Regions from separate parts of the Cohaesibacter intestini genome, predicted to be linked through region 2. Evidence: predicted binding sites of a transcription regulator. Region 2 holds the regulator's gene; each other region holds the start of a gene.
What was found. Region 2 encodes LexA, which represses DNA repair genes until DNA is damaged. Its sites were predicted from a motif close to TGTTCNNNNTGTGTTCNG; they were not measured.

Region 1 (6,532 bases), on a different contig from region 2:
GACGCCAGAAAGAACAATTGGTGAAGAAGCGCGAGCATGAAAAGCGCGAAGCCGACATCATCGATCTGGAAATGGATCCCGATACGGGTGAGTTCGAAGAACGCAAAGACGGGCGCAATTCCGGCAAGTGACCGGACATGCGGAGCAAAAGGCTTATCCCAGATCTGCCGAGATATAGCTTCTGTCATCAAATGACACCCTACCGGGTCCCAAGCCCTTGCATTGCAAGTTGATGCCGATGCAAAGCGGATCTTGCGTTAACAAGGCGGCCAAATGCGCCTCACTGTCCGCAAGGGTGTCAAACAATGCCGGATAGCCATCGGACGTGATGACCAGCCGCCCCGACTGGGCCGGATAGCGTTCGATGAAAGGCGCTGGCACCGCAGTGCCAATAATGGCCCCAAAGGCCGCATCATCGTCGTCACGGTTCAGATAGTTGGCCTCACAGGACAGCGGCGCTGCAATCAGTTGGTCATACGCCTCATGCGCCATGATTTCCGCCTCTGACAAGCCATCATATCGCATCGAACGGATCATCATCGCCCGGGTTTCAGCACACAATTCTTCTGTCCGCCAGAATTTTGCATTCGTTTCGCCCCGCAGGCGGAACTTGCAGTCGCCAACCCGCCAGATTTCGTGGTGATGGGCAGAGTAAAGGCAAAAGACAAAGCCTCCCGTTCGCCGCAGATCGTCAAATCGAGCCTCGATCTTGCGCGCTCGCACCAAGGCGGTGAAGGCCTCGACCAGAGCTTCGAGTGTGATGTCTTTTGGCACGGCTCCCATCATCGACACGGCGTCATCCATGATTGCCGTAATCACATCCGCCTCGCCATAGCCCGGGCCACGCGAGCCGTCGAGCACTCCAAAGTGATGTGCGGTCCGGATCAGCCGATCTTCGCTATAGCCATCCTCGGCCTTGCCAAGACTGAAGGCTTCCAGATGGGTGATTTGCATGGATATTGTCCTTGTTGCTCATCCCCAGAGGGGTTCGACGATGGTGGGGGCGAGGAAACCGTCATCGCCCAGACGGCCATTTTCCTCAAGCCAGTCGAGAAAAACAATGGCATGCTTGCTCGGCCGTGGCCGTTCTCTCGAAGGCCGGACCAGCAGCCCCTCGCGAAACAGGACAAAGCCTGCAGGGGCGATCAGCGATCCTTCTTTCAACTCCCGCTCAATGAGGAATTTCGGTGCCAGCGTCACCCCCATTGCCCGCTCTGCCGCTTCATAGGACAGGGCAGACAGATCATAAATGGTCTCATGCGACGACACGATGTCGATGCCACTCAGTTCCGACCATTTTCCCCAGGCTTGCTCAAAGCCGCGTCGGCTGATCCGGGTCTGAAATCTGAGGCTCCCCCCGTCATAGGCATGATCATAGACCGGTGAGAGAACCGGGCCGATATGCACATCGCCAAGCGAGATGGCGTTGGGATGCTCCGCAAGGGGGCTTGTCAACCGATCCCACGACAGCACCAGATCCACCCCGCCATCACCGTTGCTTGCATTTTCAACCGTGGTTAGTTTGATTTGCACCTCGATTTCCGGATGATCGATATTGAAGCGGGCGACCGTCGGCACAGCCCAAAGCCGCGCAAAGGTGGAACTGACCTTGATGGTGATCCGCTGTGCGCCATCATCACCGCAAAGCTTGTGATAGGCCTTGCGCATGTCCTCAAGGCTGTTCGAGACCACTTGCGCAAAAGCCCGCCCGTCCGGTGTGAGCTGGATGCCCGCGCCGCTTTTCTCGAACATGGTTACCCCGGCATGATCCTGCAATTGATGCAGTTGTTTGCTGATCGCGCTATGCGTCCGTCCGAGCATCGAAGCTGCCTTGGTGACGGATCCTGTGCGATAGACCGCATCAAAGGCGATCAGGGATGCGAGTGGTGGCAGATTGTCCATCAGATACTCCAACTGGATGTAACGGGTGTCATGTCACTTTTTCTCACATGATCCGTTCATATTATTCAATTTTTTTCCTTTCGAAAAGGCGTCATAGTAACGACCCAGAAAAGGAGTCCCCCCAAATATGGATACACGCCCGACGCGTCCATTCCGCCGCATCGACGAAAAAGAACTGCGCCGCATGATGAAGGGCGCCCCTGTCCGCTATATCGGGCTCGGCACCCCGATGGCGCTCATTGCGCTCTGGTGGAACAGAATCAGGGAACGGCGGCAAATGGCCCGTGACCTGCAAACCTTCCCGCCCGAAGTGCTTGAGGATTTCAACATGACCCGAGAGTCAGCCCTCAAGCTTGTCAACAAGCCTTTCTGGCGCGCCTAACAAGGCGCGCCTTGTTTTTCTCCCTCCCACTCTTTCTTCCTTCTCCATTACTTGAAAATTGTTCTTGCTATGTTCCATATCATTCGGCAAAGTCGAGAAGAACAAAAGTGAAGCAAAACACGTAATGCGAATGCAAGCGACCGAGCAACCAGAGGTGCGGTGGCACCATCGTCATGAGGGAGAGAAGGGACATGGCAACCCGCCGTTCCAATGCACAATTGGATGTCACTGAAGATGCCGACCCGTTCGTCGGCTTTCAGGTTGATCCAGATCGCCACAAGGGCCGTCGCGTCAAGGGGCGTGGCACGCGCTCCAATCGGGCAGGGCGGTTCGAGTCCTATCAGCGCGAGGCGGTTGATGATGGCTGGAATGTGGATTTTGACGAGGAGGAGCTGCCACCGCTGCGCACCAGTGTGCAGGAGGAAAAGTCGCGCACCATCATCACCCGCAACGACTCGCCCGACATATCCTTTGATCGCTCGATCAACCCCTATCGGGGCTGCGAGCATGGCTGCGTCTATTGTTTTGCCCGCCCGACCCACGCCTATATGGGCCTGTCCGCCGGGCTCGATTTTGAAACAAAATTATTCGCCAAACCCGAAGCGGCGACGCAGCTGCGCAAGGAATTGTCGGCACCCGGCTATCGCCCCAAGGCCATCGCTATCGGCACCAACACCGATCCTTATCAACCCATCGAGCGCCGCTATCAATTGATGCCAGCCATTCTGGATGTGTTAATCGAAACGGGCCATCCTGTTGGCATTGTGACCAAGTCGAACCTGATCCTGCGGGATCTCGACCGCTTGAAAGCACTTAATGAACGCAATCTGGTCAAGGTCGCCTTATCGGTAACATCTCTGGACAACACCTTGTCCCGCCGTCTGGAACCACGAGCAGCCAGCCCGCAAAAGCGTCTTGAAGCGATTGAGAAACTGTCCGAGGCGGGCATTCCGACTTGTGTCATGGTGGCGCCCATCATTCCGGCACTCAATGATGAGGAAGTGGAAGCCATTCTGGCCGCTGCCTATGATGCTGGCGCTCGTGAAGCGGGCACCATTCTTCTGCGCTTGCCAAATGAAGTGAATGCCCTGTTTCAGGAATGGCTGTTGAAGCATTATCCAGATCGCTATCGCCATGTGATGAATGTGCTGCGCTCAATGCGCGGCGGCAAGGACTATGACAGCCGTTCTGGTCATCGGATGCGTGGCAATGGTCCCTATGCAGATATCCTGCACAAGCGCATGGCAGTCGCGTGCCGCAATCTCGGCTATGCCACGCGCCGCACCCGTTTGGCGCTCAAGCATTTCAAGCCACCGGAATGTGAGGTTGCCCAATTGTCCCTTTTTTAGGAGCGATGACTTGATTCGATTAGGCAAGGGAGGTGTCAAAAGCCCGCAACAGCACCCGAAACGGCGCAAATATCAAAGTTTCCACCATTTCTTCCATGATTTTTCATGTGAGGTAAGCATGTAGGTAACGGAAAAATCGGAGGTTTTTTACACTGACGTTTAAAATTCGTTGGATGGCCGTTGATTTTGATGAAACTCCAATTTTCCCAAATTGATTTTGGTTAATTATTTGTTTAAGCAAATGTCACAATTCGAAGCCTGAGTCTTTGGACTAGTATTCGAAAAGCATAGCAGGAACCCGCCGCATCGTTCCTGCTGCGCGATGACGATGGCCTTCCTGTCATCGCGCCTAACGCTGCCCTGTTCTGATCTCCGCCAATTTTGATCAGGCGGGGCAGCCTTTTCTTTCCCAATTGATTGGCTGTCTCCTGCCCCCCTCATGCCGAGATGCGCCCTGCATGGGTGTGAAATTGTCTGCACTCATGGGTGAAAGGCTGGCCAATCGGCGTAAATAGCCCACACCCGGCGCGAGAGCTCTTTTACATCTCAGCGCCACGGATTAGGTTAAGGATAGGTCAAATGCTTGATTCGTCGGGCATGTTGTTGATTGTCGTGATCCATAAAACCGGTCAAACATCAGGACAGTCGTCGCGTTCGGATGAGATCTGGTGGCTTGAAATGTTGCAGCCATCGGAAAATTAATCCGAGAATCCAAATGCATGGCAGTGTCATGCCGAACTGGAGCAGAGCAAATGCAAAGGCTTGGAGCCATATTCATCGCCGTTTGTATGGTTGCGATCTCCACCTCTGTTGGCGCGATGTTGTATTTCCGGTTTGGCCTTTCCATCCCGGAAGCCTCACCGGTTGCCTTCGGTATTCTGCTCACCCTTCTGCTCGTCCACTATCAGATCAGCCGCGTGCGCGATCGGATGATGATCGAAGAGCAGATGGATGACCTGACGCGCCTTAAGCTAACCCTGACCAAAGAGGTTCAGGATGTCCGCGAATTGGCCCACCGTCTGGAAAGCGATCTCGATGAACGGGTCAATCGAGACATCGAGCCGGTGCTGGCGGAGCTCGATATCATCGGCTCGCTGGTCAAGCAACTGGCGGAAAGTTGCGCCGAGTTGGATGAACGGGTGCAGGAAGGTGATAGCAAGGTCGAAGCAATCAATGCCACTGTCCAGTCCGCCAAACACTCGGTTCAGGAGCTGGAAAGCCTGCTGCGCTCATCCGTCCGTGCGATGCCGCAGCAATCCGAACAGGCAGCGTCTTTCTCCGAGGGTCCTGCATCTCATCCAAGACCGTCCCAGCCGAGTGCCCATGACATGGGGACAGCGCCTTACGGCTATCCCGAAGATCAAATGCCGGAACCGGAAGAAGAAATAATCCGGCCTGAAGATGAGGCCGCCGTAAGACGTGCACTGGCATTGGGGCAGATCGAGATGTTCATGCAGCCGATCGTCACGCTGCCCATGCGCAAGCCACAATATTATGAAGCGCTTGCCCGTCTGCGGTCGGAGGATGGCAGTCTACTCACGCCAGACATCTTCCTGCCGGTCTGCCGCAAGAATGGCTTCCTGCCAATGCTCGACCGTCTTGCCATCAACGAAACCTTCCGCATGCAGCGGCGGCTGGCCGACCGGGGGCATATGGTCGATTGCTTTTGCAATCTGGCGCTGGCAAGTCTGGCGGATGGTGACTTCTTTGCCCAGTTGCGTGGCCTGTTCGAACAGAACAGAGATTTGGCCGAACATGTCATTCTGGAATTCTCCCTCGCTGACATGAACGCGTTTGGCGTTCTGGAAGACGAAACCCTGCAACTGCTGCGCTCGATGGGCTTCCGTTTCTCGGTCGATCAAATGACAACGCTGAATGCGGACTTTGATAAATTCGCCCGCAAAGGGGTGCGCTTTGCCAAAATCGCCGCGCCGATCCTCACCAGCCGCGATGTCGGCCACGGGCTCGACATCCATCCTGCCGATTTTTCCCGTGTTCTGGCCCGCAAGGGGATCGATTTGGTGGTTACCCATGTGGAAACCGAAAGCATGTTGGTCGGCCTGATCGACTTCAATGTCCAGCTGGCTCAAGGCAATCATTTCGCACCGGCCAAAGCGGTCAAGGGAGCTGGCAGTGGCGGGGATGGCGGGACATCCGACAATCGATCTCAAGCGGTCGGTGCGCGTGTCGGTGATAGTCCCCCTGTCCGGGTGCATGGTCAAAGGAACGATGCTCAAAGAGGCGAGGGTCCAAGGGGTGCGGGGCAAGTGAACGAGCGCCTGACGAATGGAGCCGTCGCTCAGCCTCAAGCGCTTCAGGCCCAACAGGCCCCCATGCCGACGCCGGACTCTGAAGCCAGTCAGCGTCGACTGGGTGACAATCCTCGTGTCGCTCAGGCCTTACGTGCCATGGCAAAGCGGGAGGGCGGTCAGAATTCCAGCACGCGCGACCATTTCCGCAATGTGCTGGCCGAAGCCGCTGGTTTGATGGATGACGGGCCCGCTCGCTCTGGTCAGTCGTTGCCCGGTGCAGCCAATGGCCAACGCGCCTCTGCAGCGCCCGATCGGCTGCCGGTCTCCGATGACTATGGCGTGAAGACCAGCACAGATCGTGGTCAGTTTCTGGATCTGGGCAATCAGCCTGCCCGCGACCAGCAGACCCGTGATACACGCCCCGATGCAAGCGGTGGTGGCGCTGGTTTCGAACGTCTCATCCGTTAAAGAAACCCGACCCAACTTATCCAAAAGCTGTAAGGGTCTGTGTATGGGCCTTGGCCTGCCCCGGTCCTTTCGCTCAGTGGCTGCAAAACAAGCTTATCCTGTGTTTTGACGCCCCTGCCTCTTGACCTAGCAAAAGGGAGAGGGGAGAAGTGTTCAGCAAGACGCTGTCATTGCCTGTC
Region 2 (6,532 bases):
TCGCCAGACCGGCAATTACAACCAAGCTGTCATCCTGCAGTAGAAACAGGTTGCAACATAGACAATATAATCGCCTTAGTTTAATCTAAGATTCACTCTGCAACCAACAAAGCGGCCATATATGTCGATTTCTTGCGGCGAATAAGAGGCGAGTAAAGTTTTCCTGTTCTGATGGTTTCAAACGACACCAGCTCAGGATGAGGAAATGATCAAACAAATGGTTATGGCTGCCGCTTTGCTAGCATCAAGCACGGTGGCCCATGCAACACAGGACGACAATGTCATCACGTTGCTGTCCGCGACCAATCAGGAAGGAAACACGCTTGACCTGATTGTAACTGGAGACACGAACAGTCTGGTTCTCGAACAATCGGCTGCCATGGGACTTGGCCAAGGCAATCTCATGGAGATCACGATCACCGGCAACAACAATGGTGGTGCAATTGGCAGCGCCTTCAGCGGCATCACCCTTGATAGCGGACTGGAGCCCGGTCACTTGCAGCAAACAGGCGCTGGCAACAGCATGCAGATCGACATTCAGGGATCTGACAATCTGTTTGCGGCCAGGCAAGACGGCCAAGGCAACAGCCTGACCGCCACCATTCAAGGTTTTGACAATCAGGCCGCCATTCTGCAGGTCGGCCAGAACAACCACGCAAGCATCAGTCAGATGGGCAATGGCAACGCCATAAGTATCTCGCAACGTTCGTTCTGAGATGTGCCCGTCACAAACGGAGAGCGGCACATGAAGATACGATCGCATACGACATTGGGCATCACGGCCGCAGCCATTTGCGGTCTGACACTCCTTCCTGCGCATGCTGGCGACAGCAATGTCCTGATCCTGAAACAGGAAGGCACAGCCAACGAGATTTTCGTTGACCAACAAAACGCCAACAACAGCCAAGTTGGCGGTGTAGATCTGGTTCCCGGTCTCACGCTTGAAGACACGACCTTCAATCGGATCGACCTGACCACCAATGAGGCCGGGGCTCTTGCCAACCCGGCCACCCAGATCGGTACGGGCAACACGGCTAACATCACTCTCGAGGGCGAAGGCGGCGTGGTCTTTCTCCAGCAGGGTGGCCAGATCACCGACAGCAACAATGATGCCACGGTTGCCATCAATTCCGGCCTGACCGGTGGTTCCTTCGCCGCCATTCTGCAAGATGGCAGCAACAACACAGCCAACGCCACCATCAATGGCTCCTTGTCCGAGGTCAACGTCCTGCAGCAGGGCAACAGCAATCAGGGCACAGTTGCGATTGGCACCACCGGCTTGCCGACAGACAATGTCCGCGCGTCCCTCACCCAGAATGGCGACAACAACAACACCGAGCTTCAGGTGACGGGCATCAATGCCGGTGAATATAGCTACACGGTGAATGGCAACAACACTTCGACGACCGTCCCGGCACTCATCGTGACCAATGGGGCCTCTGTCAGCATCACCCAATCGACCCTGACATCCCGCTGATTCCGATCAGAGGTCAATTGCATTGTCATGAGAGAAGGATGCGACATGAAAGTTCCCCAGTGGCTCACCTTGTCCTTTTTGGGCTTGCCCCTTGCAGCCACGGGCGCGGTTGAGGCGCGCTCGGGCATCACTGCGAATGATGTAAGGCAGGCGGACATTCAGCTTTTCATGGTGAAAGACGTGCTGACGATCAGCCCGCTTGTTTCATTGACCAAGGGCGACGCCTTCTTGGCAACGACGCTCGAACTGATGGTCGAGAAAAAGGGCCCAAGCGGCTCCGTTGCCAGCCGTCAGGCAGGCGTTATCGAACCGGGACAGACCGAGGGAAACGCAATTGCCCGCATCCAGTTGAAAGTCACCGATGAGGATGCAGTCACCGCCACATTGACGATCCGATCCGGCCAGAAAATCCTTGCCCAGAGACAACGGCTTTGGCCCGGTGGCAAGTCTCTATCGCCCCATTGATTGCCTTTTCCAATCGGCCCGCTCCTGCTTTGGCCAGACCAGATTAGCCCGTTTTCACCTCAATGTTTGAAGTCTGATAGACCAATGAAATACTTTATAAAACGCTTCGCCTCTTGCTTGCCTGCCATTGCATTGATCCTGCTGGGTCAGCTACCAACCCCATCCGTGGCCCAATCCACCAACGCGGTGGCGCAGGCCTTTGCGGGGGACTGGATCACCTATGACCAGCGCCATGCCGCTCAGGGGCAGTGTATTTTGTCTTTCTCAGCCACAGAGCAAGACGCGCTCTATCCCATCAAGCCGCAAAACTGCATCAATCAGTTGGCAAGCATTCGCGGCTGGACGCTGAAAAACAATCAGTTGATCTTCGTTGACGACAAAAAACTCCCTCTGGCAGCGGTTGGTGGCAACCAACAGCGCATTTCCGGAAGGTTCCTGCAAAGTGGAATGCCCCTCATTCTGGAAAAGGCAGCTTTGGCACAACAGGTCACAGCCTCCAGAAAGGCTATTCGCTGTTCCTATCTTGGCTATGGCCAAACCTGTGCCAAACCGCGACAATTCGCCCCCCCAGCGATGGGCACCGACGGAACGGCCGACATCAAGGCACTGGTCAATCTCAACGTCCGCAGCGAGCCCCGCAACAATGCCACGGTCAAAGCAGTCCTCAAACCGGAGAGTTGTGTCAAGGCAACCTTCTGCAGTCTCACTTCTGACGGTCTTTGGTGTCGCATCAAACTCAATGATGGCATCGGTTGGATCAAGAAACAGGCCGTCAGGCAGAAGCAATGGCCGATCCTGACCTTCGTCAATGGCTGCTGATAGGCCGGGGCAGCGCCTTTGAGCCAATCGACGGGCGCAATCGAGTCATCTAAGAAGGGGAAATAAGGCAATCCGGGTAAGCATACTTGCGTCTCGGTCGAGCCGACCGTCCCTTTCATAGATGATTGACGCCCCGTGACAAATCCAGCCTCTCCCCTTGCTTCCATCACACTCGCCTGCCCTTGGCTGACGATCCAGTTTTCCCGGACCATGCGTGTGTTGAGTTGGGCCATCGACCGCCCCGGCCTTGTCGAGGCCGACCGTATCCTGTGGCGAGAAGTCAAGAACCATGATTTGCCGGTTGACCTGGACGTGCGCACATGGCTGCAGCATGAGCAGGACAAAAACGGTTTCACCAATGCAGTCACGATGCTCACCTCACGCAGCATCACTCGATATGAGATTGCGTCTGCAGAAGTGGACGAGGTATCAGCGCTGTGTGTCGCAACAGTCGGTTTGTCGAACGCAGAACGGATCGGCGCGCGGGTTGATCATCAGGACAAGGACTGGGGTACCATCAACATTGCCGTGCTGCTTAGCGAAGGCCTGACCAAAGCCGCCATGCTCGAAGCCAGTTCGATTGCCACCCAAGCCCGGACAGCGGCCATTTGCGACGCCCACTATGCGATCCCGACCGGCCTTGCGACGGGCACAGGAACGGATTGCATCGCCATTGCCGCCCCCATCGGCGACACTTGCTTTGCCGGCCTTCATACGGCCATTGGCGAAGCCATCGGCAAGTCTGTCTATGACGCAATCGCCAAGGCTGTTGCCGACTGGATTATGGAAAATGATCCCGCCAACAAAGGCACAAAGGCTGTGTCCTGACTGGCACCCTCCCACCTTGAACAGCAGCGCAAGGCAAGAAACCGCGGTTACATGCGACGAATGCAGAATTTCCCCTTGCGGAACACAGAGGGAACAGATATGGTTTGTTCGTGATTTGTGCCACAGATGTCTCGCTTGATTCTCAGCCGGGCATTTTGCTTCAGACAGGAGACAGCAATGCTTACGCGAAAACAGCATGAACTTCTGATGTTCATCAACGAGCGCATCAAGGAAACCGGCGTTCCTCCTTCCTTCGACGAAATGAAAGATGCCCTCGATCTGCGTTCCAAATCCGGCATTCATCGCCTGATCACGGCGCTGGAAGAAAGAGGCTTCATCCGCCGCCTGCCCAACCGCGCTCGCGCACTCGAAGTGCTCAAGCTGCCAGAAGCGAACAGCCCTACTCTTCATTCCGCCACCCGTGGTTTCTCACCCTCCGTCGTAGAGGGCGGTTTGGGCAAGAAGAAAACCCCTCCCGCCAGCAAACCGGTTGCCGACGAACAAAGCAGCGGCGTCTCTGTCCCTGTCATGGGCCGCATTGCTGCCGGTGTTCCCATTTCCGCAATCCAGCATCAGTCTCACACCATATCCGTGCCTGTTGACATGCTGCGCGGTGGCGAGCATTTCGCGCTTGAGGTGCGCGGCGATTCCATGATCGAAGCGGGCATTCTTGATGGCGATACCGTCGTGATCAAGAAGTCCGACGATGCGGTCTCCGGTGATATCGTTGTCGCACTTGTTGATGATGAAGAGGCGACCTTGAAGCGCCTGCGCAAGAAAGGCGGCTCCATCGCACTGGAGGCAGCAAACCCGGCCTATGAAACCCGGATTTTCGGACCGGATCGTGTTCGGGTGCAGGGCAAGCTTGTTGGCCTAATGCGTCAATACTAATCGCGGTTGGTTCGATCGCCTCAAAGCATTCAACACAATAGGCCACCCAAATCCTTTGGCGAGCCCAGTTTGGGAGGCCAAAGGCCCGCAGGGCATCACGGTGTCTAATTCGATATCGCGGTTGCTGAATGCCACCGTTGATCAAGACACCTATGGCCCGATGACCAAGTAAGCGTCATTGCCAAATATGTGTCATTGCCAAGGGCGACGCCCCGCGATGAAGGATGCAACTTCGTGCAGCTCCCAGTGATGGCTTGCCGCAGTGCCATCATAAGACTTTATTGGCCGTCTCGCTGCTGTCTCCTTGGCGTTCGACACTGAGCTTTTGCCGCCTTTGTCCACGACAGGTCTTGCAATCTGCTCAAACCAGACAAAACGGCCCCCCCCCTCTGCCAACTCATCCGGTCCAATGCGATGGCGAGGTCCCGCACATGCGGCAGGAATAGGTAGTTTCGAGACGATGATGTCGTGCGTGGCACACACTTCGTCAAAGGCAGACGCCTTGCGCACCAGACCAATCGAAAGCGCTGTAGGACGACCATCCGCCCGATGGAGACCAGCAGCAAAACAAGCAAACCGGTCACATCCCGCCTTGGGCACCTTGCCCTCTTCCTCATGGCGTGTTGTCACACGCACAGCAGCGCGTAGCCCGGAGGTATTCCGTTCGCCTTCGGCATGAGGGTCGTCTTCTGCTCGGTTTGCGGCCAGCAAGCGGGCATCACCGTCAAAATGCAACAAAGAGGCAAAATCAATCGTGACGCGTTTCGAGCCGATCTGATGCCATCTCTGGTCTGTGCCTCGATAGGCCACCCTTGTGCCATTGCCAGAAATCCAGAGATCGGCAGGCACGACCAGATGCCAGACCAGCAGAGCGGCCCCAATCGGAGCAAGCGCCAGCCAAGCAAGCCCACCACGGTGGATGGCATAGGCCGCAATCGCCAGTACAAACAGCCACAAGACCATACCCTGCCCACTGACCACCAACAGCTGTTCATCTGTATGCTCGGCAATCCAACGCGCAGACGCAATCACCCGCTCCAGTCCCCAGCCGACCAGAGGCAATGTCAGCGCCTGCAACCCAACGGGCACCAGTGCGACGGAAACCAGCCCAAACGGCATGACAATCAGACTGATGATCGGCATCACCATCAAATTGGCAATCAGGCCCAGGGGAGCCATCTGCTGGAAATGGGCAATGGAAAAGGGCAACACAGCGACACCCGCAATCAGGGAAGTTGCGCCGATTCCGCCGATCCAGCGCACCGCCGTGCGTATCAGCGCCATCCAGTGCAGGCCGGACGCGTGATATTGCGTTCCCCTGTCTTCCTGCTTTACCCGATAAGCAATGCGCATCACCCGTATTCGATCATAGGAGGCGATCAGTGCAGCGGTGGCAGCAAAGGACATTTGCATGCCCGCCTCAACCATCGAATAGGGCTGAAAGAGGATCACCGCAATCAGGGCCAATGCCAGATTGTGCAGGGTCAGTGCCGGACGCCCCAATATGATTGCGATCAGAAAAATCGCCATCATCAGAAAAGCCCGGATCGTCGCAACCGACCCACCCGACAGAACCAGATAGCTTGCAGCACAAATAAGGGCGATGGCCGCAGCCCATTGTCGGATCGGATATGACAAGGCCAAATGCGGCACCAAAGCAAACAGGGCCCGCACGCCCCAAAAGATCGACATGGAAACAAGCGCCATATGCAGCCCTGAAATGGCAAGTATATGCGCCAGACCACTCTGCCTGAGAGCTTCTTTCACATCACTGGCCAGATAGTCTCGCTTACCGACTGCCAATGCTATGGCAAGGCCTCCGGCCTCCCCTTCTATCCGCTCCAAAATCTGCGTGGCGATCGCACTTCTCTTGCTTTCGATCCCGTGCCGCGCCGCATCCCACCATGCCGCAATACCCGTATCCTGCGCCTTCGGTAGCCGCTCAATCTTGCGCCCCATATAGCCTTGCCCACCGATCGAACGCGCCCAGAGATAGCGGGCATAGTCAAAGGCACCGGGATAAGAAGGCCGTTGCAGCGGCTGCAATCTGGC
Region 3 (6,532 bases), 700 kb from region 2:
TCGGGCGCTCGGCCAGATCGAGCTTGGAATAGCCATTGCAAGCCTTGACCTGCAACTCATCCAGCAGCTCGATCCGGGCAACCGGAATGCCGCACTGGATGGTCAGGATCACCGCATTGCAGGCGCTTTCCAGATCCGGAAAATTGCAAATCCCGCCCGTCACGCTCTGCGGAATACCGGACAATTTCAGCGTCACTTCGGTGATGATGCCTAGCGTGCCTTCCGAGCCAACCAGCAGGCGCGTCAGATCATAGCCGGCAGAGCTTTTCTTGGCCCGGCTGGCGGTGGTGATGATCTGCCCGTCGGGCATAACTGCCTTCAGACACACCACATTGTCCTTCATTGTGCCATAGCGCACCGCATTGGTGCCCGATGCCCGCGTTGCCGCCATGCCGCCAATCGAGGCATCCGCACCGGGGTCAATCGGAAAGAACAGGCCGGTATCGCGCAAATAGGAATTGAGCATTTCCCTCGTCACCCCCGCTTGCACCGTACAGGTTAAATCCTCGGCCTGCACATCGACAATGGCATTCATCCGCGCCAGATCGATCGAGATGCCACCATAGGGGGCATTCAGATGCCCTTCCAGCGACGATCCGGTGCCGAACGGGATCACCGGCACATCATGGCTGTGGCACAGTTTGACCACCTCGGACACATCTTCAGAGCTTTGAGCAAAAACCACCCCGTCAGGGATCTGGTTCTTCATCGAGGTCGTGGTATGGCCATGTTGTTCGCGCAGAGCCTGCCCTGTGGTGAACCGATCACCAAACCGGTCGGCCAGTGCATCACAAACGCGCTTCACCGCTGCGTCATCCTTGGTGCGTGCAAATTGCGGTTGAATGGCCATTGATCTTGTCTCCCTTGAACCTGCTGTCCTTGATCTTGCTGACAGCGTGCCAAATAAACCGAATGCGCAGACTGAAGCAAACAAAAAGTGCTTCCTTTGTATTGCCGGAGGCGGCAACAAGCGAACCGGCGCCAAGACCCCGAACGCCACATACCTAAGCCAATCCCGGTCCCTTAGCCTGTTTCCGGGCAAAAAAACCGACAAAGCCTTGTGTATCTTTGTGTATCATGGCGCTGACAAGGGAAAGGCGGGTGGGATCGCGGCGAATCTTTATTTACTGTGGGCTGAGAAAAGGGCCAAAATGTCGCGCCCCCTCAAGAGGGCTGACATCGCCACGGTCAGGAACAGCCCATTCAACGAAAGCGGTCAGAAGGCATGCGCTGGTTAAATCCAATACAGATCTCGAAAAGCTGGATCGAACCCAACTGGCGCACCTATCTTGGCACCCAACAGCCGAAAATCTGGTTCCTGTCAATGATTATCGGCCTGCTGGTGTCATTGGCCGCCATTCTGTTCCGGCTTGGCATCGGCGCTGTGCAATGGCTCTGGCTTGGCACATCGGGGGAAATCATCATCGACAAGGTCGCGGCGACTCCCTTCTGGATTGTTGTGTTGGCCCCGACCATTGGTGGCCTGTTTGTCGGCATCTTCCTTGACAAAATCCATCCGATCAAGCGGGCCGAAGGAGTGGCGGACGTCATCGAAGCCCGGGCCCATTCCGGCAAGGGACTGAAATTCTGGCAAGGGCTAGACAGCGCTGCGGTCACCATCGTCTCGCTCGGATCAGGCGGCAGCGGTGGCCGCGAGGGACCAATTGTCCATCTCGGTGCCAGTCTTGCCAACATTGTTTGCGCCATCTTCTCGCTGACACCGGCCTCCAAGAAAACCCTTCTGGCCTGCGGCGTTGCCAGTGCCGTATCGGCCTCCTTTAACGCCCCCATAGCGGGTGTCCTGTTTGCCCACGAGGTCATTCTCGGCCATTATGCGATGACCGCCTTTGTGCCCATCGTGCTCGCCTCGGCCATGGGCACGCTTTTATCGCGGCTTTATTTCGGCAACATTGCTGCTTTCGAAATTCCGGCCTATCAGATCACCTCCTATTGGGAAATGCCAGCCTTTGCGCTGCTTGGCATCACCTGTGCCATTGTCGCGGTCTGCTTCCAGTTTTCCTTGATGAGCACTGACTGGATTGCCCGCCATATCAAAATGCCGCTCATCGTCCGCCCGGTCATTGGCGGCTTCATCATTGGCTGCATGGCTCTGGTTTTCCCCGAAATTCTCGGCGTCGGCTATGAAGCGACCGACAAGGCCCTGCATCAGCAATTGCCAATCGCCCTGATGGCCAGCCTGATTGTCGCCAAGACAGCCGCCACCGCCATCACATTGGCCTCACGCTTTGGCGGCGGTATCTTTTCCCCCTCACTTTATATCGGAGCGATGACCGGCGGCACCTTCGGCCTGATCGCAGCGCAAATCTTCCCCGAGCTGGCCTCCAGCCACGGCCTTTATGCCATTCTGGGCATGGGCGCCGTAGCCGCAGCCGTCCTCGGCGCGCCGGTCTCCACCACCATGATTGTCTTTGAGTTGACCGGCGGCTATGCCCTCTCCATTGCCCTGTTGCTGACCGTCTCGATTGCCACCGGCCTGACGCTGGCCCTGCATGGCCGCTCCTATTTCCACTGGCAGCTGGAAATGCGCGGCATTTTCCTGCAAAAGGGTGCCCATAAATTCCTCGTCACGACGGTCAAGGTCGGCAGCTTCTTCACGCCCTTGCGCACCGATGTGCCCGACGAAGACCGGATTCTCAAAGACAACACGCCAACCATTCAGTTGATGGACACACTGGAAAAGGCACTCAAAGCCTTCGATGCATCAGGTGGGGCGGACCTTGCCGTCATCGACCCGGCAGACCCCAAGCGCATTGTTGGCTATGCCAAACAGGTCAATGCCCTTCGCTATTTCAACAAACAGCTGATCGACACTCACGCCGAAGAGCATCGCTAGGGTACTTTCGACATCCATGTGGCATTTTTGCTCCAGATATTCACATGACAAGCCACATTTGTTGCTATAATGTTCTTCAATTGGATTCGACCACCCCGTGAGCTTGTCGATCTACCCCACACGAACAACCGGACCCGTTTGCCTCCATGTCTGATCTTTTTGCCACGCCCCCCGTCCCACAGCCGCGCCAAGAGATGAATGACGGAGAAGAAGACAGCATTCGCGCCCAATTGGCCCGGATGAAGCCAACGCCTTATCTTGACGGCCTCAATCCAGAACAACGCCATGCGGTCGAAAATTGCGACGGTCCTTTGTTGGTTCTGGCAGGTGCTGGCACCGGCAAGACGCGCGTGCTGACCACCCGCATCGGCCATATTCTGGCCACCCGCAGGGCCGCGCCTTGGCAGATTCTGGCCGTGACCTTTACCAACAAGGCCGCCCGCGAAATGAAAGAACGCATTGGCGGCTTGATTGGTGGATCGGTCGAGGGCATGCAGTGGCTCGGCACCTTCCACTCCATCTGCGTCAAGATCCTGCGCCGCCATGCCGAACTGGTTGGCCTCAAATCCAACTTCACCATCCTTGACACCGACGACCAGATCCGCCTGATGAAACAGCTCATTCAGGCTGATGGTCTGGACGACAAGCGCTGGCCCGCCCGCCAGTTGGCCAACCTGATCGACAGCTGGAAAAATCGTTGCCTGTCCCCTGATCAGGTGCCGCTTGGTGAAGCCGATCTCTTCGCCCAAGGCCATGGCATACGGCTCTATGCCGCCTATCAGAAGCGGATGAAGATCCTCAATGCCTGCGACTTTGGCGATCTGCTGCTCGAATGTTTGCGGCTGTTCCGCGAGAACCCTGATGTCCTCAAAATCTATCACGACCGCTTCCGCTATATTCTCGTCGACGAGTATCAGGATACCAACGTTGCCCAATATCTCTGGCTGCGCCTGTTGGCGCAGGCCAGCCACAATGTTTGCTGCGTCGGCGATGATGACCAGTCGATTTATGGCTGGCGCGGGGCCGAGGTCGACAATATCCTGCGCTTTGAGGAAGATTTCCCCGGCGCGACCGTCATCCGCCTTGAGCGCAATTATCGCTCCACGGCCCACATTCTCGCCGCCGCCTCCCACCTGATCGCCTACAATCAGGACCGTCTGGGCAAGACCCTGCATCCGCAAATCAATGACCCGGAGGCCGAAAAGGTCAGCGTAGAAGAGGTCTGGGACTCAAAAGAAGAGGCCCGCACCATCGGTGACCGGATCGAAACCCTGCAAAGGCAGGGGCATAATCTCAACGAAATCGCCATTCTCGTGCGCGCCTCCTTCCAGATGCGGTCCTTTGAGGATCGCTTCATCACCATGGGACTGAATTATCGGGTCGTTGGTGGTCCACGCTTCTATGAGCGCGCCGAAATCCGCGACGCACTGGCCTATTTCCGCGCCATGCTGCAACCAGCCGACGACCTTGCCTTTGAGCGCATCGTCAACACCCCACGGCGCGGCTTGGGCGACGCCACCATCAAGAAGGTCCACGACCTTGCCCGCGATCAGGAAATCCCCCTGATGGAAGCGGCAACGGAGATTGTCGGCACCGATGACCTCAAGCTGCGCCCACGCAATGCACTGAAAACCCTGCTGGGACAGTTCAACCACTGGCGCACCCTGCTGCCCAATATGAAGCATACCGAATTGGCCGAGATGATCTTGGATGAATCCGGCTATACGGAAATGTGGCAGAAGGACAAGTCCCCAGACGCTGCCGGACGCCTCGACAACCTCAAGGAACTGATCCGCTCGATGGAAGAATTCGATTCGCTCGCGGGCTTCCTTGAGCATATTGCACTGGTCATGGATCGGGACGCCAGTGAGGGCAATGAAGCGGTGTCCATCATGACACTCCACTCCGCCAAGGGGCTGGAATTTGACACGGTCTTTCTGCCCGGCTGGGAAGAGGGTGTCTTCCCCAATCAGCGGGCGCTGGATGAATCGGGCACAAAGGGGTTGGAAGAAGAACGCCGCCTTGCCTATGTCGGCATCACACGCGCCAAGAAACGCGCAAAAATTTACTTAGCCCAAAACCGTCTCATTCATGGCCAATGGCAACAATCTGCACAATCTCGTTTCCTTGATGAACTACCTACTAAACATGTAACTGTAGAAGTGAGCAAATCAACCTATGGCGGCTATGGCGCATCCGGTGTTGGCGGCTCGGTCTATGGCAAGAGCCGCTTTGACAACTCGGACCCCTATGAGAGCAATTATGAGACCCCCGGCTGGAAGCGCATGAAAACCGCCCAAGGCGGGAAAGGCGGAACCAAGGGCGGAAAAGCCAAAAGCTACGATCAGGGCAAGCGCCTCGGGCCGACAATCGAGGGCGAGCTGGTCGCCAAGTCGGTATCTGACAGCCCGTCCAAATACAAGGTCGGCGAGCGGGTCTTCCATATCAAGTTTGGCTATGGCGACATCAAGTCTGTTGACGGCAACAAGCTGACCATCCTGTTCCAGACTGGCCAGAAACGCGTGCTGGATTCCTTTGTCGAGAAGCACTGACCTGCAGCTTGGCAAGACGGGCAACCAATCAAAGACCGGGGCGCATGCGCCCTGCTCTTGCCTTCTGACACCAGCCGCGCTATCGAACAGTTCACACTATCATTGGCCGTGCAGATACAATCCAGACCGAAGCAGTCTGCCTGCAGACAGGCACAAAAGAGACCGACCATGTCCCATTATCTCTATGCCGAAGGCACAGTCGCCGACATCAAGAAGGCTGCCCAACATCTCGAACTGGTATTTGACGAAGACGGCTTTGCCATCTCCTACTTCGAAATCGACGAAGACAAGGGCGTCTGGGCCCTCTCGCTTTATCCGCAGGAGGAAGATCTGGCAGACGTCCATGCCCGCGCCAAATCAGAGCTTGCCAACCTGTCGGTCAGTCTGGATTTGACCGAACAAAAACTGGATGACGTCGACTGGGTCACCAAATCACTCGAAGGCTTATCAACGGTGGAAGCGGGTCGCTTCATCATCCATGGCTCGCACGATGCAGACCTTGACATGCGCGGTCATATCCCGGTGCAGATCAATGCAGGTCAGGCCTTTGGCACCGGCCATCATGGCACCACCGCCGGCTGCCTGAAGGTCATCAGCGAAGAGTTGCGCAGCTTCAAGCCTATGCGCGTGCTCGACTTGGGCACAGGCTCGGCGGTTCTCGCCATCGGCCTTGCCAAATTGCTGAAACAGGAAGTCATTGCAACCGACATCGATCCAATCTCGATTGAAACGGCAAAGGACAATATCCGCATCAACAAGGTCCATCCCTTTGTCAAACTGGCGGTTGCCCCCGGCTTCAAACATCCGATTTTTGCGGAAAAAGGTCCGTTCGACCTGATCGTTGCCAATATTCTGGCGGGCCCGCTTTGCAGCATGGCGCCCGAACTGGCGCTACATACCAGCCTTGGTGGCCGTATCATTTTGTCTGGCCTGTTGCCGCACCAACGCGCTCGCGTCATCGCGGCCTATCGCCAGCAAGGCATAAAACTGCTCAGAACAATCGAGGAAGATGGCTGGCTGGTGCTGGTCTTCGAAGGATAATATCCCCCAAAGGCAGATAAAAAAGAAGCGGGCCGTAGCCCGCTTTTTTTGTGTCATCGGGCAAAGTCCGATGCGCTTTGTTCCA

Region 1: the regulator LexA is predicted to act here: its motif matches at 2,344-2,361, upstream of DSD30_RS11775 (PA0069 family radical SAM protein).
Region 3: the regulator LexA is predicted to act here: its motif matches at 2,914-2,931, upstream of DSD30_RS09785 (ATP-dependent helicase).

The regions. Positions count from the first base shown of each region.
Region 1 covers NZ_QODK01000003.1:226,719-233,250, forward strand. The annotation lists gene DSD30_RS11755 (hypothetical protein) at 1-131, shown strand, start outside; gene DSD30_RS11760 (hypothetical protein) at 154-954, opposite strand; gene DSD30_RS11765 (LysR family transcriptional regulator) at 973-1,902, opposite strand; gene DSD30_RS11770 (DUF1127 domain-containing protein) at 2,030-2,284, shown strand; gene DSD30_RS11775 (PA0069 family radical SAM protein) at 2,458-3,633, shown strand; gene DSD30_RS11780 (EAL domain-containing protein) at 4,386-6,353, shown strand.
Region 2 covers NZ_QODK01000002.1:215,008-221,539, forward strand. The annotation lists gene DSD30_RS06500 (autotransporter outer membrane beta-barrel domain-containing protein) at 1-43, shown strand, start outside; gene DSD30_RS06505 (hypothetical protein) at 206-715, shown strand; gene DSD30_RS06510 (hypothetical protein) at 746-1,477, shown strand; gene csgH (curli-like amyloid fiber formation chaperone CsgH) at 1,523-1,942, shown strand; gene DSD30_RS06520 (SH3 domain-containing protein) at 2,027-2,761, shown strand; gene DSD30_RS06525 (adenosylcobinamide amidohydrolase) at 2,897-3,589, shown strand; gene lexA (transcriptional repressor LexA) at 3,767-4,480, shown strand; gene DSD30_RS06535 (ComEC/Rec2 family competence protein) at 4,673-6,532, opposite strand, start outside.
Region 3 covers NZ_QODK01000002.1:910,067-916,598, forward strand. The annotation lists gene DSD30_RS09770 (FAD-binding oxidoreductase) at 1-850, opposite strand, end outside; gene DSD30_RS09775 (hypothetical protein) at 843-1,238, shown strand; gene DSD30_RS09780 (chloride channel protein) at 1,226-2,854, shown strand; gene DSD30_RS09785 (ATP-dependent helicase) at 3,049-5,406, shown strand; gene DSD30_RS09790 (50S ribosomal protein L11 methyltransferase) at 5,575-6,447, shown strand.